DNA from 3 places in the Klebsiella sp. I138 genome. Region 1 is predicted to be linked to each of the others. Evidence: predicted binding sites of a transcription regulator. Region 1 holds the regulator's gene; each other region holds the start of a gene.
The links. The regulator Fur, encoded in region 1, represses iron uptake genes when iron is present. The targets are predictions, from matches to a motif close to ATAATAATGAGAACNACTATCAA.

Region 1 (7,787 bases):
GACGGACGTGCGGCAAACCAGCCGTTGTCGGTCATGACTTTCAGACCGCCAATCGATGCGCCGTTACCCGGTGCAGCGGTCAGACGCGCGGTGATCGGGTCACCGGCCAGCTGGCTGGCGCTGACCATTTCCGGAGAAAGTTTAGACAGCGCGGCTTTCTGGGCAGAAGTCGCCGAAGCCTGCAGACGGTTATAGCTCGGTGCGCCGAAGCGGGCAGCCAGTTCGTCGTAGTGCTCCTGCGGGTTTTTACCGGTGACGGCGGTGATTTCTGCGGCCAGCAGGCACATGATGATACCGTCTTTGTCGGTCGACCACGGAGTGCCGTCAAAACGCAGGAACGATGCGCCCGCGCTCTCTTCGCCGCCAAAACCGAAGCTGCCGTCGAACAGGCCGTCCACAAACCATTTAAAGCCCACCGGCACTTCCACCAGCTTGCGGCCCAGGTCGTTCACCACGCGGTCAATCATCGCGGAGGAGACCAGCGTTTTACCAACCGCCACATCCTGACCCCACTGCGGGCGATGCTGGAACAGGTAGTTAATGGCCACTGCCAGATAGTGGTTCGGGTTCATCAGACCCGCCGGGGTGACAATGCCGTGACGGTCATAATCCGGATCGTTAGCAAAAGCCAGGTCAAACTTATCGCGCAGCGCCAGCAGTCCGGCCATCGCACACTCAGATGAACAGTCCATGCGAATAGCGCCGTCTTTATCAAGGTGCATAAAGCGGAAGGTTTGATCGACGTGATCGTTCACGATAGTCAGGTCGAGTTTGTAGTACTCCGCAATGCGTTTCCAGTATTCGATACCGGAACCACCCAGCGGATCGACGCCGAGCTTCAGGCCAGCTTTCTGAATCGCCGCCATGTCGACGATATCCGCCAGTCCTTCGATAAACGGCTGCACCAGATCCTGCTCTTTAACATGACCGGACGCCAGTGCCGCATCGAGGGAGATACGCTTGACGCCCTGCAGGCCGGAGGCCAGCAGTTCGTTTGCGCGGTTCTCGACTACCTTGGTGACGTTGGTATCAGCCGGGCCACCGTTCGGCGGATTGTACTTGATACCACCATCTTCCGGCGGGTTATGCGACGGCGTGATGACGATACCGTCCGCCAGAGGACCACCTTTTTTGTTGTGCACCAGGATGGCATTGGAAATGGCCGGCGTCGGGGTGAAGCCGTTGTTTTCCTGCACGATAACATCAACGCCGTTTGCTGCCAGGACTTCCAGTACGGAAATAAAGGCCGGTTCGGACAGCGCGTGGGTGTCTTTACCAACGTAGCATGGACCGGTAATACCGTTCTTCGCGCGGTCTTCTGCAATCGCCTGAGCAATCGCCAGAATATGCTGCTCATTAAAGTTATGGCGCCCTGCGCTGCCGCGATGGCCGGAGGTCCCAAACTTCACTGCATGCTCCGCGTTGCCCGCTTCCGGCTTCAGTACATAGTACTGGGCGGTCAGCTGAGCGACGTTAATCAAATCACTCTGTTGTGCAGGCTGCCCCGCACGCTTATCGATTGCCATTGCCTGATCCTTCTGATGCAAGGTGAATAAAACTAGATCGTGCCGCAGACCTTCTCAATTAATTCCGCTGGGAACTGCATCGACTGCATGATGTGTTCAATCATGCTGCACTTACGGCCGGTATTGGTATTGGTGATGACCCACCACGGCGTACCAGGAACCTGTTTTGGTTTGGTCTGGTTACCGCTTTTCAGCAGGATCCGCGAATCTTCAGCAAAGTAGACGCGGGTACGCCCGTGCAGAGACTCGGTGGCCTCAGCAAACGCTTTGTTATCCAGGGAGTAGAGCGTGGTCAGGACCAGCATAAAGCGGTTTACCGCGCGTTTTTGCTCGGCGTATTCATCAGATAACAGCAGCTCGCGCATGGCGCGGACTTTATCTTTCGCCGGATTCACGGGTTTTGCTTCGACGGCAGGCGTCGCTACCGGAGCCGGCGCGGCTTTTACGACCGGAGTGGCAGTCTGGGAAACGGCGGAAAATTTCAGCATGCGCCGTAAAATGTCGGATGCACTCTCGCCAATATGCTGGGTGTGGCTGGCAATATAGCGATAGAGATCATCATCAACTTCAATTGTTTTCATCTTAATCCAGTGCGATATCTTATTCTGAATACAAGTTGTCAGGATTATAAGGACAAATCCTGACCGCGGATAGCGTCAAACCAGGATGGCGGTAAAACTCAGATAGCTCTGGGTCTTGCAGCCGGATGGCAGAATGTCCAACATAATACCCTAACCCGACGAAGCGAAAAAAAGAACTTTGCCATGAAATTAAATAGCCGCACGCAATCTGCACAAAATCCGCACAATAAATCCCCTGTCGTTCTGGTCCATGGTCTGTTTGGCAGTCTCGACAACCTGGGCATCCTCGCTCGTGACCTGGTGAACGACTACGATATTTTGCAGGTTGATATGCGCAACCACGGTCTTTCCCCTCGTTCACCGGAGATGTCCTACGCGGCGATGGCGCAGGATCTGCTCGATACGCTAGACGATCGGCAAATAGAGAAAGCCACTTTTATCGGCCATTCAATGGGCGGTAAAGCGGTCATGGCACTCAGTGCACTGGCCCCAGAACGCATCGATGGCCTGGTAGCCATTGATATTGCCCCGGTGGATTACCACGTGCGCCGTCATGATGAAATTTTCAGCGCCATTAATGCCGTCACCGACGCCGGTGCTACGTCCCGTCAGCAGGCGGCCGCAGTGATGCGAGAACATCTGCAGGAAGAAGGCGTGATTCAGTTCCTGCTGAAATCCTTTGTTGACGGCCAGTGGCGCTTTAACGTCTCGGTGCTGTGGGATCAGTATCCCCATATTGTTGGCTGGCAAACCATTCCCGCGTGGCCACATCCGACGCTGTTCATTCCGGGAGGCAACTCCCCATACGTCACCGATGCGTATCGCGACACCCTGCTCGCTCAGTTCCCGCAGGCGCGGGCGCACGTGATTGCCGGAGCCGGACACTGGGTGCATGCGGAGAAACCCGAAGCCGTCCTGCGCGCCATTCGCCGCTATCTGACCGATTTGCAGGCGTAACTGGCTAAAAACTGCCCGACCGCGCAGCAGAATGCCCGCGGTCGTTGGCGCAGCGGTTCGCCTGATGTATTATGGCGCGCTATCTGTGTCGGCTATAGCCCGGCAACTTGTTTCCCCGAAGTCACTCTGAATCATGGCAAAAGAACAAACGGACCGTACGACATTAGATTTGTTCGCAACCGAGCGTCGCCCGGGTAGACCAAAGACCAATCCGCTTTCGCGCGATGAACAGCTGCGCATAAATAAGCGCAATCAGCTCAAACGCGATAAAGTTCGCGGCCTGAAGCGTGTGGAGTTAAAACTCAACGCGGAGGCAGTTGATGCACTCAATGAGCTGGCGGAAGCTCGCAATATGAACCGCAGTGATTTGATCGAAGAGATGCTGATGAACCAGCTGGCAACCCTACACAGCCTGGGTAAAGCCTGAAAATCCTCAAAAAAACACTTTCATGTAGCAGAGTGTGCAGTCGGGCGTGATTGCTGTTTCCGCGTCCTCCCCTGTTCTGCTATGATTGCCGTTATCTGCGGGCATTACGCCACTACCACATCATTAAGTTTCAAGAGGTTATTTTACTCATGGCAATCATCGGCATCTTTTTTGGCAGCGACACTGGCAACACCGAGAATATTGCAAAAATGATTCAGAAGCAGCTTGGTAAAGATGTTGCTGATGTTCACGACATTGCCAAGAGCAGCAAAGAAGATCTGGAAGCCTACGACATTCTGCTGCTCGGCATCCCGACCTGGTACTACGGTGAAGCCCAGTGCGACTGGGATGACTTCTTCCCGACGCTGGAAGAGGTCGATTTCAACGGTAAACTGGTTGCGCTGTTTGGCTGCGGCGATCAGGAAGACTACGCGGAATACTTCTGTGATGCGCTGGGGACTATCCGTGACATCATTGAACCACGCGGCGCGACTATCGTTGGCCACTGGCCGACTGCGGGCTATCATTTCGAAGCGTCAAAAGGCCTGGCGGACGACGATCACTTCGTCGGTCTGGCTATCGATGAAGACCGTCAGCCGGAACTGACCAACGAACGCGTGAGCAAGTGGGTTAAGCTGGTCTCTGATGAGCTGCATCTCGAAGAAATCAAAAACGCGTAATGATTGAGCGGCGTTACCATAAAGTTTCGCCGCATTAATAGATAAAAGCAATCAAACTAATAGCTACAAGTTTTTAACTTTTAATCACATATCTGTACAATGTCCTCTGATTTAACGAGGTCAGGTGACGCAGTTTGTAGCTGGGACCTCGTTTTTGACAGCATACAAGGCTCGATGCTTGCAGTTTTCATTTCATCATGGCAGTTCTATAATGAGACGCATTACATCGGGTGATTCTCTGTATTACTTCCGCTGATGGAAGTAGATCGTTTAGCAACAGGACAGATTCCGCATGACTGACAACAATACCGCATTAAAGAAGGCTGGCCTGAAAGTCACACTTCCACGATTAAAAATCCTGGAAGTCCTGCAGGAACCGGATAACCATCACGTCAGTGCGGAAGACTTATACAAACGCCTGATCGACATGGGTGAAGAAATTGGTCTCGCTACCGTTTACCGCGTGCTGAACCAGTTTGATGATGCCGGCATTGTTACCCGCCATAACTTCGAAGGCGGTAAATCTGTTTTCGAACTGACCCAGCAGCATCATCACGATCATCTTATTTGCCTCGATTGTGGCAAAGTGATCGAGTTTAGCGATGATTCTATCGAAGCGCGTCAACGCGAAATCGCTAACCGCCACGGCATCCGTCTGACCAACCACAGCCTGTACCTGTACGGTCACTGTGCTGAAGGTGACTGCCGCGAAGATGAACATGCACACGATGCGGTGGTAAAGTAATTCCCCGCAGCGCGAATAGCAAAAAGCCAACCTGACGGTTGGCTTTTTTTATGTCGTTACGGCGTGAAAAATCAGGATTTGGTATTGTTGCTGCGGATCTCTTTCCAGATCTGATCGCAGCGCGCTTTCACCGCCTGGTCATTACCGGTACGGGTGGCCAGAATACACTGCTGGTAATCCAGCACCCGCACGCTTTCCTGATTCGCAAACGTCTGATGCTGTTTATCTTCTTTCAGCACATCCAAAACGCTCTGGCAGGCCTGAACCTTGTCCGGGTTCCCTTCCGCCGTATTAATGCAGGCGCTGTAGGCATCTTTTAATTTTGTATCTTCTTTCGGTGCGGGAGACTGCGTACAGGCTACCAGGCCCGATGCCATAACCGCGATAAGCAGTAGCTTCTTCATAATCGACCTCTCAGGTTTGCGGCAGGTTTACGCCTGCCGCAGCGGCATCAGAAAATAGTGAACGGGGCAATAACCATGAATTTCACGTCACGCTCGTCCTGGAAGATGTTGCCGTAACCACCGCTCCAGCTCGGGATATCGGAGTGGTTGTCGTATTGCGTAAAGTGCAATTTGAACAGCGTTCCTTTTGCCCGGCCATCCTGTACGGTATACATGGCATCCAGGCTATAGGCGGACTCTTCCAGGCGTTTATCCGGATTGTAGTAAGCGTCAGGTGAGGACATTTTGCCCGGCTTAGCATCCCACGCGTAAACGTATGACGCGCCAAACGCCCAGCCCGGCATATTCCAGTTTTTCATGTCATACATCGCGCCGAAGAATACCGCTTTTTCGCCGTTGGCGTTGAAGTCGGAGCGGTTATCCCACCACACATCAAGACGACCGTTAGAAGATGCATAGGTTGGCGTCATGCGCTGCAGGAAGTAGCCCTGCTGGCCTTCAGCTTTCACCCAGGTGCCTTCCAGACGCAGATCGAGGACATCAGCAACCTTGTAACCGAAGGTCAACGCCTGCAGCCAGGCGGTGCCATCATAGATATCGTTCGTGCCGCCATTGCTGACTTTGTCACGCGTACCGTAGAACTGGTAGCTGGTGTTTAACGGCGTACCGGCGATATCAAATTTGTAACTGGCTTTGGCAAAATACTGGTCGATATAGCCTTCAGCCTGACCAAACGCCGCTTCCAGCACGAGGTCATTTTTAAAATCGTATTTGGCGCCCAGGGAGTGCAGATAATCGACTTTGGTTTTCTTGTCGTTCTGGTAGAAATCATCCATCTCAATGTGCCATGGCGCTTTGTATTCGTTCGTCCACATATAGGAGAAACTCAGCGCGCCAGAATCGCCGTAATCAAAGTTGGCCCCGGCTTCAGCACCTTGATAGGTACCCGGCATAAAGCTCCAGTGCGGAGCCAGCAGCGTTTGCCCGGTTGGCTGGATATAACCGGCACGCGCCCATACCGGGCCGTATTTAAATTTCGCCGCAGCCTTATACAGGCTGATCCCGCTCTTATCGCCAGAGTAATCTTCGTCGTAGGCTTTATTTTTTGAGGAGAAGGCAATTTCGTTCGGGTGGCCGCTTTCGCTGCTTTCCGCCATTTCAATCGCGGTAAAGGCAGCAACGTCAATACCAAACATATCAGCGGCATAGCCGGACTGGAAATCCAGGTTGGCGTTCCAGGTTGAATGAGAAAGGTTGGTTTTGTATTTATCGCCGTCGGTTACATCTTTACGGTCACGCTCACGCTGCCAGTAATAGATGCCGCCGGTTAAGGTGGAATCATCAATAAAACCTGCTGCGCTGGCCTGCGGAACAACGATCCAGCTCGACATCGCGGTGACGGCGGCAATAGCCAGCGCCAGCGTACTACGTTTGCCACTAAACGTACGCATGTGCATATCCTCTTTGACGTTTTAAAACGCGGAGCCAAAGGCAAGCCGCGAAAAAATAAATAAGACTGCTAAAAGGTGGAGCGGTAAAATCCGCGTAACCACGATTGATAGACTATTTTTCGTGACGCGAATTATCAATCTCTTTCTCCGATCAAAGCTTAAGATTATGACAAAGCGCACATATTCTATTTCTTTTTGTTACAATCTTAGATGTCATACATTTCACGCGTAACTAATTACTAAATAAAAAGAAAATAACAAATGAAAGCGTTTACAGTCATTTTTGGCACTGGCGGGAGGTATAGCGGACATGGCAGATATGACAAACAGTAAACAAGATTAATTCGCATCGCGAAAATAACGAACATTATTCACGAATGCCAAAATAAAAAAACGCCGCAAATGCGGCGTTTTTTACGCGGAGATGGCGGCAGAACCGCGACGAGAATTCTATTCGCCGACTTTCGCCCAGGTATCGCGCAGTCCGACGGTGCGGTTAAACACCAGGTGATTTTCAGTTGCATAACGGCTATCAAGGCAGAAATAACCTTCACGCTCAAACTGATAGGCCTTGCCAGCCTGCGCGCTGGCCAGGCTCGGCTCAGCGAAGCCCTGCTTAATAACCAACGATTCAGGGTTCATTACTGCCAGGAAATCTTCCTCCGCACCCGGGTTCGGCACGCTGAACAGACGATCGTACAGGCGAATTTCAACCGGCAGCGCGTGGGCCGCGCTGACCCAATGAATGACACCCTTTACTTTACGGCCATCGGCCGGGTCTTTGCTCAACGTATCGGCGTCATAGGTACAGAAGATAGTGGTGATCTTGCCCTCTGCATCCTTCTCTACGCGCTCAGCCTTGATCACATAGGCATTACGCAGGCGAACTTCTTTACCCAGCACCAGACGCTTGTACTGCTTATTTGCCTCTTCGCGGAAATCAGCACGATCAATCCAGATCTCAGCGCTAAACGGGACTTCACGGCTGCCCATCTCCGGCTTATTCGGATGATTCG
Region 2 (7,787 bases), 2.3 Mb from region 1:
TGGTTGTTGATGTAGAACAGGCCATTGCGCACCTTAATGTCGCGAAAGCCGACGCGCTGCGGGATGATTTCGAGCACTTCACCGGCGGCGTTTTTCACCGTCATCACCAGATGATAGAGCCAGGGATTTTCCGCCGACCACTGCTGCGGAGCGGTGACATCAATGGTGAAACCGCTCTCCAGCGATTGCCCGACCGTCAGGCGACCGGTGGTACCCTGATACAGCGCGCTGTCGCCATCAAACAGAGTATATTCCACGCTGACATCGGCAGGCTGGCCGCTCAGGTTTTCCAGCACCAGCTGGCAGGAGAGGGTGGCGTCGCGGTAATCGTCATTAAAATCAGTACGTACGGTAAAGTCCTGCACGTGAAGTGGATTTTTACCCACCAGGTAGACATCGCGGAAGATCCCCGCCATCCACCACATATCCTGGTCTTCAATATAGGTGGAGTCTGCCCACTGCATTACCCGCACGCACAGCAGGTTATCACCGGTTTTCACCGCCGCGCTGATATCAAACTCGGCGGTCAGACGGCTGCCTTTGCTGAAGCCAATATACTGGCCGTTGACGTAGACTTCGAAGTAGGTCTCGACGCCGTCGAACTTAATCAGGGTCTGCTTACCCTGCCAGCCGTCGCCGAGGGTGAAGATGCGCTGATAGGCGCCGGTTGGGTTGTCAGTTGGTACGTACGGCACGTCAATCGGGAAGGGAAAACCTTCATCGGTATACTGAAGCTGCCCGTGGCCTTCCATCTGCCACATTCCCGGCACGGTGATCGGACCCCAGCCCGCGATATATTCGCGGGTGAACGCCTCCGGAACCAGCAGCGGGTGCGTGAAGAAGCGGAAGTTCCATTGCCCGCTAAGCGATAAAAAGCGGCTGCTGGTTTCGCGGACAAAGGTGCGCGCCTGCGCCAGCGTATCGTAAGAGAAGAAATACGCTCGCGGCGGCAGCCTGTTTTCATGAGTCAGTTGAAGATTTTCCCAGCGATTCATATCGCCTCCCTGTACGGATCTGATGTAATACGGCTATTTTAGTAAAACTTTTACTAAATAAAATGGGCAGGGATGATTTACTTTAACTCGATCACAAAATGAGCGCTGTCAGAGGGGGACGAACGTGCAAATCAGAAAATACCGGGGAGCGGAATTTTACCGCATTTACGCCGGGATGGACGTAGAGGAAGTCTCCCCGGCCGGCCTGGTGCCGTCGGGGAAGTTTCGCGCGAAGAGGGTGTTATCGGGTGGTGCCGCGCAGCTTCAGGACGCTGGGGACAAAGACGTTCAGCGGTAATGCCCGGCCATCGCGGGCTTTTTCGTACAGCAGGTTCACCCCCTGGCTTCCCATCATTTCTGAGTGGATGCGCACGGTCGACAGCGGCGGGAAGGTGAAACGCGCGGTCGGAATATCATTCACGCTGATTAACGAGATATCTTCAGGTATCGACAGGCCGCGTTCGTGAATGGCGCGCAGGACGCCGATGGCAATCGAGTCCGAGGCGACAAATAGCGCCATCGGGTAGTCTTCCTGAGCCAGCATGGTTTTCGCCAGCTCATAGCCCGACGAGCTGGAGAAACCGCCGCGCCAGATATCACCCTGTGAGACCACGCCTTTTAGCTGTCCGTACTCAACGAATGCCATTTCGCGGATATCGGCTTTGCCGGGTTCATCCTGGCCACCGATAAAGCCAATGCGTGAAGCCCCCTGGGCGATAAAGAAGTCGATCACCTCTTTGGCGATGCGCACCAGATCGATATCCACCGCATCGTAACTGCTGTCTGGCTCATGAAAATCGATAAAGCAGATATTGTCGGTCAGCGCGGTGGCGGCTTCGCGAATGGCGCGGGAAGGCTTGCCGACGATCAGTACGCCGGTGGCTTTTTTCAGTTCGGGTAGCGCACTGTTGAGGTAGCAGTTGGTCAGCTCGATCCCCAGTTTTTCGCACTGGGTTTCAATCCCGTGGCGGATTGCCAGATAGTAAGGATCGTTAATCTCTAGATCCTGCTGGTAGCTGTAGAGCGCCAGAATATGGTGATGGCCCACGGCATGAACCTGCGCCTTACGCGAACTGCTGCTTTTATATTCCAGCTTCTCCGCAATCTCCAGGATACGGTGCTTGGTCTCTTCTTTCACGTTCAGGGTCGGATCGTCGTTTAATACCCGTGAAACCGTCGCCAGTGAGACACCCGCTTCGGTTGCGATATCTTTGAGTGTTGCCATCTTATTCCTTATCTGACGTTGCCCCATCTGCGCCCGCCCATTGTAAAGCAAGCTTGGGTTCCTGCATCTGTTTTCAGTAAATATTGCTGGTTTTATTCGCAGCGAACGGGGTCTTTTTTCCGCCATAAAGAGTGACGGAAGTAACATTCCTGTCAGCGGGATGCTGAACAAATCATTAAACTTGCTATATTTTACTAAAATTTTACTGGAGGTAAACGATGGATACTGTTGCTTACGATGATTTTGCCAGACTGGAAATGCGTACCGGGAAGATTGTTGAGGTTAAACGGCATGAGAATGCCGATAAGCTGTATATCGCGAAGATTGATATTGGCGAGCGTATCTTGCAAACGGTGACAAGCCTGGTGCCTTACTACAGCGAACAGGAGCTGTTGGGAAAAACGGTGGTGGTGCTGTGCAATCTGGCGAAGGCCAAAATGCGGGGTGAAACGTCGGAGTGCATGCTGCTGTGCGCAGAGACTGAGGATGGCAGCGAAAGCGTGTTGCTGACGCCGGAGCGTCTGATGCCACCTGGCGTACGGGTGGTTTAAGCTTCGTTTCTCTGCGTGAGGATATCGGCGATACCGCAGGAAAAGCGCCTCTCCCCGATGGGGAGAGGACAGCGCAGAGTAGAGAGCATCAGGCCTCTTCTACGGCAACCCGCAGTGCAGCCAGCGCCTGACGCGCCGCGCTGAGCACCTGCTCGCACTGATCGAGCGTCAGCGTCAGCGGCGGTTCGATGCGAATGGTTTTGGCATTATTTAACGTTCCGGCCACCAGAACCCGCTGGCGGAACATCTCGCTGGCAAAGTTATAGCCGATTTCGTTATCCACGAACTCAATCGCCATCAACATTCCTTTACCGCGTACTTCATTCACCAGATCCGGATACTCGTTGGAAAGCTGACGGAAGCCGTTTAGCAGCAGTTCACCTTTCTGTTCCGCCTGGGCCGGCAGGTTCTGCGTCAGCAGGACGTTGATCGTTGCCAGCGCTGCGGCACAGGCCAGCGGGTTACCGCCGAAGGTGGTGGTATGCAGAAACGGATTGTCGAACAGCACCGAGAACACCTCTTCGGTAGCAATCGTCGCACCAATGGGCATAACGCCGCCGCCGAGTGCTTTAGCAAGGCACAGAATGTCCGGCTGGACGTTCTCGTGCTCGCAGGCAAACATTTTGCCGGTGCGCCCCATGCCGGTTTGCACTTCGTCGAGGATCAGCAGTGCGCCAAACTCATCGCACAGCTTGCGCACCGCGGGCAGGTAGCCCTGCGGCGGCAGGATCACCCCCCCTTCGCCCTGTATCGGCTCGAGGATCACCGCCGCGACGTCATCACCGGTTTTCTTGCACTCGCTCAGCAGCGTGCGCATGGCGTTGATATCGCCAAACGGTACGTGGCGGAACCCCGGCAGCAGCGGCATAAACGGTTTACGGAAGGTCGACTTGGCGGTGGCAGAAAGTGCGCCCAGGGATTTACCATGGAAAGCGCCGCTGGTCGCGACGAAGGTAAATTTACCACGCGGTGACTGATAGGCTTTGGCGAGCTTCAGCGCCGCTTCGACCGATTCCGTGCCGCTATTACAGAAGAAGCTGTATTTCAGCTTGCCGGGCGTTAACGCGGCCAGCGTTTTCGCCAGCATGGCCCGCAGCGGGTCAAGCAGTTCCTGACTATGAAGAGGTTGTTTAGCGAGCTGATGCTCGACGGCGGAAATCACAACTGGATTACGGTGCCCTACATTAAAAATTCCAAAGCCACCCAGACAATCAACAAACTCTTGTCCCTGAGTGTCGACAAGCGTATTTAACCCTCCCGCTTGCCACTCTACGGCTCCGTAATCCCCGCCAGCGGTGACCGATTTTCGGTACTCTAAAAACCCGGGATTCACATGCTCTTTAAAGTATTCCCTGACCTCCTGGTTAAGTGCTTTCATCTCCTCATGATCAAGCGTTCGCTTCTCAATGAGATTCAGTGCGTGTGCGCTGCAGGCCAGAGCCGATGCGCTGGAAGGTAACCTGTTCAAAGTGAGCTCCTGGGACGGGCGTATCACATGATACTGAAGTAAGTATTGCAGGGATTACGCCACTTCGGCACGGGAGCTGAAAATCGGGATAAACGCAGCGCGAAAGCGCATTTGCGCGAAATTTAATCTCACGGCGATATTTTTGGCATGTTTTACTCCTGAACGGGAAACATGACCTGGTGGGAAGCATTCCGCCGCGTGCTTCGCGGCGGTGCAGATTGCCCAATATGAGGGCACAAAGGGGGCTAAGATATCGCCCCGGAGAGATTAATCGAGCTGGGAAATCTCCATCGCCGCCCGGTCAATGACGGCGACGATCTGTTTCAGCTGGGCTTCGCTGATGGACTGCTGGTTAACTTTTAAATCCAGTACGGCTTTAAAGTTCTCCAGTGCCCGCTTCATTTGCGGGTTTTTGCGCAGCTCACAGCCGACCATTCGCGCCTGTAAACGTTCCTGGATATGGCCAAGATGTTCCAGATTCTCGGCGTGCAGAAGGCTCCCTTCTTCAGTAATGGCGATTTTTTTGCGGCCATTTTCCTCTTCTACGCTGATAAGGCCCTGATCCTGAAGGAGATCAAGAGTTGGATAGATAACGCCCGGGCTTGGACTGTAGTTGCCCTGAGTCAGATTCTCTATCTCTTTAATCAGCTCGTAGCCGTGGCTGGCATTGCGGGTGAGGATATCGAGGATAACCAGACGCAATTCGCCGTGGCCAAAGAAACGCTGACGGCGTCCGCCGCCACCGCCGCCCCTGCGGCCGTGTTCGCCATGTTCGCCGCCTCGACGGCCATGCTCCCCGCGTTCGCCGTGTTCACCGTGGTGCCCACGTGGCCCACGACCGTCTTCATGATGATGTCGCATAGTTTGCTCCTGTATGTTTTGATATATCTAATCTATATCTAAAAAATAATACTTAGCAAGGATGAATCGTAATATTTTTATATCTATATGATTTATAGCGATTTAATTTTCATGTGTGGACTTTATTGCTTTTTATCATGGCTATATCAAAAAAAACTTGCATTCTTTTTTAATGGCAATCATTATCATTTGGGTAAAGTTTAGATATATCTATAAAGTTCACGAAGGCGAATGATGATGATAAAAACGAAAGAACCTCAGTACCCGCAACGCGTTCGTAACGAGCTGCGTTTCCGTGAGTTAACCGTACTGCGCGTTGAGCGCGTCGGCGCCGCATTCCAGCGTATTGTGCTGGGTGGTGACGCGCTGGACGGTTTTGTTTCCCAGGGGTTTGACGATCATACCAAACTCTTTTTCCCGGAAGCCGGCGCCGCGTTTACGCCGCCGCAGGTGACGGAAGAGGGCGTTAACTGGGGCGAGGGCGTTCGCCCGGCAACCCGTGACTACACGCCGCTGTATGATGCTGAACGTCATGAGCTGGCGTATGACTTTTTCATCCACGATGGCGGTATCGCCAGCCGCTGGGCGCTGGCGGCAAACGTTGGTGATAAGCTGGTGATTGGTGGTCCGCGCGGCTCCCTGGTGGTGCCGGAAGATTATGCCTGGCAACTGTATGTCTGTGACGAGTCCGGTATGCCTGCGCTACGCCGTCGTCTTCTGGGCCTTAGCCGTCTGCCGGTGCGCCCGCAGGTCACGGCGTTGGTAACGATCGGCGAGGAGTCGTACAAAGATTATCTGGCGGATCTGCAGGGCTTTAATATTGAGTGGATCGTCGGCCATCATTCGCCCATCGTGGCGGAACGTCTGGCTCAGGTCAGCGTGCCTGCGGAAGATTACTTTATCTGGGTGACCGGTGAAGGCGCAGTGGTGAAATCGCTGCTCGGTCGTTTTGAAAATGACGAGATTGACCCGCAGCTGGTACGTTCCCAGGCCTACTGGCACACTAAATAGTGTGATTCCCGGGCAGTCGCGTCAATGCCTTGCCCGGGATACCGGCCGTTCAGTTCTGGCGCCCGGCTAAGCGTTGCGCCGCCGGGATGTTCAGCCGGTGAGCGCGGGCTTAGCTGCGGCGTTGTTCTGTCAGGGTTTTAAAGACCTGCGCCACCGCGTGGGCACCGGGGTCCATATTACCCAGCAGGCTGTCGCTATTGAGATACGATGCCCGTCCGGCGTTGGCTTTGCTGGCGTGGCAGGTGCGTTCGGCGCCCGCTTGCGCAGCGGCAAAGGCCGCCTGCATATCCATCGGCGCGGCAAGCAGCGACGCCAGCGCTGGCTGCAGCGCATCAATCATGGTGCGATCGCCCTCATCCGCTCCGCCGTAAAACTTCATTTGTGCCAGACCGGCATTTAAGGCCTCCGGGATACCGGCGCCTTGTTCCAGCTTCTGCCCGGCGGCGGTAAAGAAGATAGACATCAGCACGCCGCTCGAACCGCCCATCACCACCGTCAGACGCTCGCCGATCAGGGCGAACAGCGTCGCGAGATTGCCGAGCGGCAGCTGCTGGCGGTGCAGCAGGTCGGCGATATCGCGCGCGCCGGCGGCAAAAGTAGAGCCGGTATCGCCATCGCCGACTTTGGCATCCAGCGCATTCAGGTGCGTCTCCAGGCCAGACAAGGTTCCGGTTATCTGGTCGACATAGCCCGCGACGTCGTGATTGTCAGAAGGCTGAAACGCCACGCGGGTGCTGCGCAGTGAAGAGGGCATCACTTCAATCGTTCGCGGCTGCACCGGCGCCTGCCAGCTGGCTGTTTCAACCGCGGAAAGCAGCGCTTTTTCAATGCTCTCTTCCAGCACGATGGCCGTTATCGAGAAACCTTTCATATCCAGCGCCGTCACCAGTGATGCAGGGCCTATCAGCCAGTCAATTCGCTGATGGAGCGGTGTGTCGGCCAGTTCACGCGTCAGAATCGCCATTTCCGCTACCGACACGCCGCCGAGGTTATTAAGCATGACCGCCAGGCGGCCGGTTTGCGGCAGGGCGGCGGTCAGTTTCTCGACCATCAGACGGACAATCTGCGCGCTGTTCTGGGTGGCGATGACCGAGGCTCCGGGTTCACCATGAATGCCCATGCCCAGTTCAGCCTGGTCAGGATGGTGACGTGGTGCCGTTTCAGCGTCCTGCGGCAGGTGACAGCTGGAGAGCGCGAGGCCGAGGCTACAGGTTTTGTCCGCTGCATAGCGGGCTTCGCGCAGCACGGTGGCCAGGTTATAGCCACATTCGGCAAAATAACCGGCCACTTTATGCACCAGGATGGTTCCGGCGATGCCGCGCGGATGCTTGTTGTCCGGCAGAGAGATATCGTCCCCGACAATAAGCATCTCGACGTTATAGCCCAGACGGCGAGCTTTCTCCGCGGCGAGGCCAAAGTTAAGGCGATCGCCGGTATAGTTTTTAACGATCAGCAGACAGCCCGCTTCACCGGTTACCGCCTGAATCGCGGTCAGGACCGCATCTACGCTCGGGGAGGCAAAAATATCGCCGCAAACCGCAGCGGTGAGCATCCCTTTGCCGACAAAACCGACGTGGGCTGGTTCATGACCGGAGCCACCGCCGGAGATGACCGCGACGTTGCTTTTGTTCAGGTTGCGGCGGACGACCACGCGGATCGCCGGGTCGCTCTCCAGC
Region 3 (7,787 bases), 2.7 Mb from region 1:
CGCCAGCGCGGCACCGACCAGCAGGGCCAGCAGGACGCGCGGCAGGCGAATGGTGAACCAGATATGACGCAGCACGTCATCCCCTGGTGGCCACAGACTGGTGAGCGGCAGATGCATTGCGCCGAGGGTGGTCGCGAATACCGTCAGGCTCACCAGCAGCAGCGTCATTAACCACAGCTGGCGAGAAAGGGTGGGGCGCATCAGGGAAGCTGCTCCGCTTTTTTCCGCAGCTCGCTAACCGCCTGTGGCGTTCGCGGGCCAAAGCCGAGCAGGGCCATATCGTCAATCACCAGCACCTGCTTATTGCGACCGGCCGGCGTTTGCGCCAGGCCCGGAAGCTTCCATAGCCCGGCTTCGCCGCCCATACCTTTAAGTCCGTCAGCGGAAATAACCACCAGGTCCGGCAGGCTGGCGACCACTCCTTCCTGAGACATACTGCGGTAATGGTCGAATTCCTGCATCGCATTCTGTAGACCAGCGGCATGAATGGCGCCATCTGCCGCAGTCTTTTTACCGGCGACCATGGTATTCATTCCCCCGTGGCTGAGAATAAACAGCACCCGCTTGTCGATAGGCTGCGTTGGGATCTGTGCTATCTGCGTGGCGACGGCGTGGCGCAGGGCGTCGCCCTCAGCCTGCTTACCCAGTGCGACGGCGACCGCGGCGATTTTATTATCAATCGCTGCCAGATCGTCACCACCCGGGATATTGACCACTTTCACCTGGCTGTCCTGCACCTTTTGCAAAACCAGCGAGGGCTGGGCCTGCGCGCTCGCCAGAACGATCGTCGGGCGCAATGACAGGATCCCTTCGGCGTTAAGCTGGCGTATATAGCCAACGTCCGGCAGCGAACGGGCGGCGGCAGGCCAGGTGCTGGTGCTGTCTTTGGCGACCAGCTGCTGTTGCGCATCCAGGGCATAGACGATTTCCGTGACATCGCCGCCGAGAGAAATGATCCGTTCGGCAGCGGCGCTGGCAAACAGCGGAAGGGCGGCAAACAACATCAGCCAGCGCTTCATGCGGTCTGCCCTTCCGTCGTCAGGCGGTCAACCTGGCTGCGCCACGTCGCCTGTTCCGGGTGCCCTTCGCTACGCTGACCGTACAGCTGAGCGATTTGCGTACCGTCCTGAGCAAACAGCTCCACGCTGGTGACGTGGCCATCTGAGGTCGGCTTACGTGTGACCCAGATTTCATCAAGGCTGTCTTCGCGCAGGTGCAGGGTAAAAGCAGTATTGAAGATGTTGAGCCAGCCGCGCATCGGGGCCAGCTTTTCCAGGACGCCGGTGAAAATTTGCACGCAGCCGCGGTTGCCAACAAAAATCATGATCTCATTGCCCTCTTCGCGGATGTTTTCCAGCAGGCGCGGCAGGGCATCGTTGTCGATACGGCAGGCCAGGTCATCGCTGACCAGGCGGAAAGCCTGCTGGCGGGAGAGGTTGTATTTTCGCAACAGCCCGAAGAACTGATGGACGTCAGTCATGGCACGCCATTCATTTTCCAGCGCCGCGCCGTCGGCGGAATCCGCGTAGCGGGGAGCATCGACCGGACGGATGGCCAGCGGTGCCGGGTCGGCATGTGTCTGCCCGGCAATCAGCGCATCCCACGCGGCCATATCAGTCTGAGCGGTCACGTAGACTTTCAACAGCGCGTCGCCGTGGTGGTCGAAGAACTGAATGCTCTGGCGACCGTTATCAGTGAGATGGAACGCGCTGGCCCACTGGCTGAGGAACAGGCGCAGATCGAGCGCGCGTGGGTTCAGCACCAGCCCGGCGTGGCCGCTGAGATGTTGATGAGTAAACTGGCCCACCTGCTCATGCACCGCATATTCATTGCGGCAGATGCATTTGGTCTCGCCGACGGTTTCCAGCCCGGCGATGATTGCCCGTACGTCGTCCTGCAGGCGAACCGCGTCGCGGCCAACGCGAGCGGCGGTTAATTCCGCTTCGCTGATACCCATTTCTGCGGCGATATCGCGGGCATATTTACCGGAAGCCTGCGCTTTCGTGGTCTGGTAGCGCTGCCACAGTTCGTTTTGGTTATTTTGCATGATTCACATCCTTCTCTACGATGAATATCCCCGGCCGAGGCCAGGGAGCAGGTTTATCCCCGTCGTCTTTCAATATGCCGGTGGAGAGGCGCACTTCGGGCCTGAGTCCGCGCATCGGGACTCGCCCTGCTGCTGCCAACGGCATACTGAAATCCAGAGGGTTTATTATTTTCCAGGCGATCAGAAATCGACGTTGACGCCCAGTTGCCAGGTCCGGCCCGGCATCGTCGCCAGCGCTTTATCGTAGGCGTCCTGATTGGTTGACGTCTCAATATTGCGGCTGCTCAGATAATCCCAGTACTGACGATCGGTAATGTTGTAAACGCCGCCGTTCAGACGCACGTTTTTCGCGACTTGCCACCAGGCCGTCAGGTCCAGCATGCCGTAGCCAGGGACGCGCATATATTCGCTGGAAGAGTCGGTAATGGCGGAACCCGTGTTGGTATAGCTTTCGCGGTTGGTCGCATTGGCCTGCTTTCCTTTCACGAAGGTCGCGGTCAGCGCAGTCCCGTAACGTTTCGCCGGATCATCCCAGGCTACGCCCACGATAGCTTTCATCGGGGCAACGCTGTCGAGGTCGATATATTTGTCGCCGAGATAGCTGGATTTCGATTTCCCTTCACTATAGCCGTAGGCCAACGTTGCGCTCAGGCCATTAACCTCTTCAAACCAGGTACCAAAGTTAAATTTGGCACTGATTTCGCCGCCGTAGATAAAAGCCTTATCGCGGTTTTCCGCCTGATAAATCGTATAGATATTCGACGGGACGTTGGTGAAGTGGTCCGGATTGCCAGAACGGGTGTAGCGGCTATAGGCGATGAAGTTCTTGTAATTGTTGTAGAACAGCGCGGTGCGCATCGTGATCCCTTCGACCACTTCGCCTTTTAAGCCCCATTCGAAGTTGTCGCTGGTTTCCGTGTTCAGATCGGTGTTACCAATCAACGCATACTGCGCTCGTCCGGCGTAGCTGGAACCGAGGTTCCAGGAACCGTACAGCTGGCTGGCGTTCGGGAACTCGGCGCCGCGCTTATACTGCAGGTAGGTCATAGTACGTGGAGAGATATCGTACTGGAATGTTAAGGACGGGAGCACCTGCGTATCGGAGTTTTTACCGTACAGGCTGGCGACGGAGGACTCCGTTAACACGCTGCTGTTGGTGGTCAGATCGCCCAGGTTCTCCGGTTTGGTGGATTGATGCACCACGCGTACGCCCGGGATCACAGCAAAGTTGTGGCTGTCGAGATCGAAGTTGATCTTATCCTGAACGAATCCGCCCAGCGTGTAGCCCCGGCTGTCGGCTTCCGGCTGCATGATTTCGCTGTAGATACTCGGAACCGGCGACTGGCTGAACGGGCGCTGGGTTTTGGTGGTGCTGGCGTTAAGCCCGGCGCTCAGGTCGTGGCGGCCGATGGATTTTGCCAGCGCGGTCTGAATGCCCCAGGTATCGGTATCGTAGTTGGAGTTGACCGTTTCCATCGCGCCGGTGGTGCTGTCCGGCATCCAGGTCCAGTCATGGGCCTCGGTATGCTGGTAGTAGACTTTGGTCGACATGCTGTCGAGGTAGTCATTCATCGGCGTCCAGTCATCTTTCAGGCTGAGGCCCCAGCGACGTGTCTGGCTGGTTTGGTTGGCATCGCCAATGATGCTGTTGCCGCTGCTATCCCAGCTATCAAAATGGGTGTGGTTGGTTTTATGGTAGTAGTCGAGCGTGCTGGTCAGCTTATGTTCATCATTCGGCTGCCAGATGCCGGAGGCCATAAACGCGTCGGAGTGCCAGTTGGCCGGATAGGCGTCAATCGTGTCGCTGTTATTCTCGGTTTCCTGACCGTCGCGGCGGCTGTAGACAAAAATACCGCGCAGGGTTTCATCACCGCCAGCTACCGTCACACCGTTATGCCAGCTGCGGTCAGCAGAGTCGTAGCCGCTCTGGTAGCCGAATGCGCTGGTTTTCCCCGGACGCAGGTAGTCATCGGCGGATTTCGGCTGGAAGGAGACATTCCCGCCGATAGAGGCGTTGGCCGTTTCCGTCGAGGTTGCGCCGGACTGGATATCGACGCTGCCATACATATACGGGTCGATGTAATCACGACCGATGCCAAACGTATTCAGGCCGGCCCGGCCAACGTAGCCACGTCCGGTTGCATCTGGCTGCGCGATACCGTCGACGTCAATGCCGACGCGGTTGCTTTCCAGGCCGCGAATGTTATAACCGGTATAGCCGCCGCGGTCGAAGCCGCTTTTGCCGTTCCCTGAGCCGCCGCTGGCGCCGGTCGCGCCGATCAGCGGTTCGTAACGCATGATAGAGCCAAAATCTTTGGCCCCTTTATCCTGCAGCTCCTGCGCGCTGACCGAGTGTTCGCTGCCGGCTTTGAGCACGGGGGCTGGCGCCGTGACGGTCATCTGCTCGGTAGTATCCGATGATGCATCGCTGGTGGCGATGGGTGTGGTGGTGTCTGCTGCCCCGGCGGTAGTCTGATAGATTGCTGCAAGCAATGAAGTCACCAGCAGGCTTTTCTTAAACCAGGTCGGTGATTGAGTGGATTTATACATAGTAGCCACGCCTTGATAATTATTAGTATCGGCTCACGCGTTACTTCCAGATTTGCAGGCGAGTCCCGTTGCTTCCCTAAGCGGACTCTTTTTCTCCATGATTATTGATTGCGAATGGTAATGATAGGTATTATCGTTTGCAACAAAATAATCATTTATTCCTCATTTAATCTGCAACTTGTTTACAATTTGCCCTTACAAATACAGTGAGAAAGTCATGAGTCATAAAGCCGCGATCGTCATCAACTACTGTTCCCAATGCAACTGGATGCTACGCGCCAGCTGGATGGCACAGGAGTTGCTGCATACGTTCAGTACCGATATTGGCTCGGTCACGCTGGTGCCCGGGACCGGTGGCATCTTCACCATTACCGTCGATGACGTACAAATCTGGGACCGCAAACAGGATGAAGGCTTCCCGGATGCGGCGGAACTTAAGCGTCGGGTACGTGATGTCTGCTTCCCGGAGAAGTCGCTGGGCCACGTTGATAAGCCCGCTGAACCGGTGTGAGGGCAGGGGAAAACGGCTGCGTCAAATGACTTAAAGGTGTATTATTTTTGCATCTTTATTGACGGGGAAGAGCAATGGCGGGTCAACGTATCGACCGGGAAAAAAAGACTATCCGCAGCATGATTTCGCTTTATCAGCGCCGCTGCCCGGACGCACAGGCCGACGCGGAGCATTACCAGGCGCTGAACGCCTATGCCGATAAGCGGCTGGATAAATGCGTGTTTGGTGAAGAGAAACCGGCTTGTAAGCAGTGTCCGGTTCACTGCTACCAGCCGGCAAAGCGTGAAGAAATGAAGCAGATCATGCGCTGGGCCGGGCCGCGAATGCTCTGGCGTCATCCGATTCTGACGATTCGTCACCTGATTGATGACCGACGCCCGGTGCCTGAACTTCCGGAAAAATACCGGCCTAAAAAATAGCGCCGGTTCACTCGACTTACGCGGTTGATGGGGCAGAGCCGGCGCTTTCCCCGGAGGCGGTGAAGGCGTTAGCCGCCCCGGACCGCTGTGGACACCGTCTGGGTTCGATTATCGCGAACTGACGTACAGACAAACGTAATAATGAATAATGCGGTAAACAACACCACGATGGTCGGCGCCGGCGCGCTATCCAGGTAAAATGACAGCCACACCCCACCCAACGAACAGCCCACGGCAATTCCTACAGCCAACAGCAGCGCGTTGATAAAACGCCTGGTCAGCAGCAGCGCAATGGCTCCGGGGGCAATCAGCAGCGAGATTGACAGAATAATCCCCACCGCTTTGAGCGTTGCCACGATGGTGAGCGCAATCATGCACAGCAGGCCGTAGTGCAGCAGGCCGCAGCGTAATCCGCTGGCCTTCGCTTGATGTGGATCGAAGGCGTGCAGCAGAAAATCGCGCCATTTCAGCCCGATAATCAGCGCGATAAGCAGGGCAATCGCCGACGTTTGTCCAATATCACTGGCGGAGATCCCCAGCATATCGCCAAACAGAATATGGTCGAGATGAACTTCGGATTGAATGGCGACATACAACACCAGCCCGGCGCCAAACATCCCGGAAAAGACAATGCCCATAATCGTATCGCGCTTGATGCGGCTGTTATCGTCGAGATACCCGGTAGCGATAGCGCAGAACAGCCCGGCAACAAAGGCGCCAATGGCGAACGGAATACCGATAATATAGGCCACCACCACGCCGGGAAAGACCGCATGACTCATCGCGTCACCCATCAATGCCCAGCCTTTTAGTACCAGAAAAACCGACAGCAGCGCGCAGGGAACGGCGACGATGACCGCCACCAGCATGGCGTTGATCATAAACGGAAATTGAAAAGGTTCGAGGATCGTGTTCAGCAGCATGAGGCCTCCCTGGCGCGGCGGCGGCTGGCCAACAGGCCGTGTTTTGGCGCAAAAACAAAGGTCGCCAGAAAGAGCAACGTCTGCGCCACGACGATAATGCCGCCGGTTGCGCCATCCAGGTAGTAACTTATCCAGGCGCCGAAAAAGCTGGTCAGGCTGCCGATGGCGACGGCAATCGCCAGCAGGCGTGGAAAGCGGTCGGTCAGTAGCCAGGCGGTCGCTCCGGGGGTGACGACCAGGCAAATTACCAGAAAGGCGCCCACGGTTTGCAATGCCGCCACCGTACAGGCTGCCAGCAGCGTGAAGAACAGCAGCTTGAGCCCGGTGGTGTTCAGACCCATGGAGCGGGCGTGGCTCTCATCGAAAAAGGTGACCATCAGATCTTTCCATTTCAGCAGCAGAATCGCCATTGAAATCAATCCTATGGCCGCCAGCTGAATGATATCTTCCGGGGCTATTGCCAGAATATTCCCGAGAATAATGGTCTGGATGTTTACCGAGGTTGGGTTGAGCGACACCATAAACAGTCCGATGCCGAAGAATGACGAAAAAATCAGGCCGATAATGGCATCCTCCTTGAGCTTCGAACGTTGGTTGAGAAACAGCATGCTGCCCGCCGCCAGCCCACCGGAGAGAAATGCACCGAGAGCGAAGGGCAGGCCGAGCATATAAGCCCCTGCGACGCCGGGCACGATGGAGTGGGAGAGGGCATCACCAATCAACGACCAGCCCTTCAGCATCAGGTAGCAGGAGAGAAAAGCGCACACGCCGCCCACCAGCGCCGAGACCCACATCGCATTCAACATGTACTGATAGCCGAACGGCTCGGTCAGCCAGCTCATCCTTCACCCCCCGTCGTCCGGCGGCTGATAAACGGCCGTTCATCGTCGGTAATAATCTGCTCCTCACCGCCGCTGAGTACCACGTGGCGCAGCACGCCGCCGAATGCGAGTTCGAGATTCCTGGCGCTAAAGGTTGTCTCCGTCGGCCCGCTGGCCAGAATGGTGCCTTTGACCATCACCGTGTAATCGCAAAACTCGCTCACCGAGCCGAGGTTGTGAGTCGAGACCAGCATGGTGCAGCCGTCGCTACTGAGCTCACGCAGCAGTGCGATGATCTGCGCTTCAGTCTGGACGTCAACGCCGGTAAACGGCTCGTCTAGCAGAATAACTTTACCCTGCTGGGCGATAGCGCGGGCAAGGAACACCCGTTTCTTTTGTCCGCCGGACAGCTCACCGATTTGCCGGTGGCGATAGTCGCTCATCCCGACGCGGGCCAACGCTTCATCAACGATCTCGTGGTCGCGAGCTTTGGCCCGCCGCAGCCAGCCCATGTGC

Region 2: ACMYSK_RS22620 (siderophore-interacting protein) is a predicted target of Fur. The motif match lies at 5,267-5,289, and genes of this name have one in related genera.
Region 3: ACMYSK_RS24785 (TonB-dependent receptor domain-containing protein) is a predicted target of Fur. The motif match lies at 4,712-4,734, and genes of this name have one in related genera.

What each region holds. Positions count from the first base shown of each region.
Region 1 is NZ_CP180447.1:2,502,948-2,510,734, forward strand. It holds gene pgm (phosphoglucomutase (alpha-D-glucose-1,6-bisphosphate-dependent)) at 1-1,526, opposite strand, end outside; gene seqA (replication initiation negative regulator SeqA) at 1,559-2,107, opposite strand; gene ybfF (esterase) at 2,291-3,064, shown strand; gene ybfE (LexA regulated protein) at 3,198-3,491, shown strand; gene fldA (flavodoxin FldA) at 3,641-4,171, shown strand; gene fur (ferric iron uptake transcriptional regulator) at 4,464-4,916, shown strand; gene chiQ (ChiQ/YbfN family lipoprotein) at 4,988-5,320, opposite strand; gene chiP (chitoporin ChiP) at 5,368-6,771, opposite strand; gene glnS (glutamine--tRNA ligase) at 7,222-7,787, opposite strand, start outside.
Region 2 is NZ_CP180447.1:4,822,719-4,830,505, forward strand. It holds gene ebgA (beta-galactosidase subunit alpha) at 1-995, opposite strand, end outside; gene ebgR (transcriptional regulator EbgR) at 1,237-2,220, opposite strand; gene ACMYSK_RS22605 (tRNA-binding protein) at 2,439-2,771, shown strand; gene ygjG (putrescine aminotransferase) at 2,860-4,239, opposite strand; gene ACMYSK_RS22615 (PadR family transcriptional regulator) at 4,507-5,100, opposite strand; gene ACMYSK_RS22620 (siderophore-interacting protein) at 5,335-6,111, shown strand; gene ACMYSK_RS22625 (glycerone kinase) at 6,221-7,787, opposite strand, start outside.
Region 3 is NZ_CP180447.1:5,292,147-5,299,933, forward strand. It holds gene ACMYSK_RS24770 (FecCD family ABC transporter permease) at 1-201, opposite strand, end outside; gene ACMYSK_RS24775 (heme/hemin ABC transporter substrate-binding protein) at 201-1,019, opposite strand; gene ACMYSK_RS24780 (hemin-degrading factor) at 1,016-2,047, opposite strand; gene ACMYSK_RS24785 (TonB-dependent receptor domain-containing protein) at 2,228-4,597, opposite strand; gene ACMYSK_RS24790 (SelT/SelW/SelH family protein) at 4,815-5,108, shown strand; gene ACMYSK_RS24795 (nitrous oxide-stimulated promoter family protein) at 5,183-5,527, shown strand; gene ACMYSK_RS24800 (metal ABC transporter permease) at 5,596-6,447, opposite strand; gene sitC (iron/manganese ABC transporter permease subunit SitC) at 6,441-7,292, opposite strand; gene ACMYSK_RS24810 (manganese/iron ABC transporter ATP-binding protein) at 7,289-7,787, opposite strand, start outside.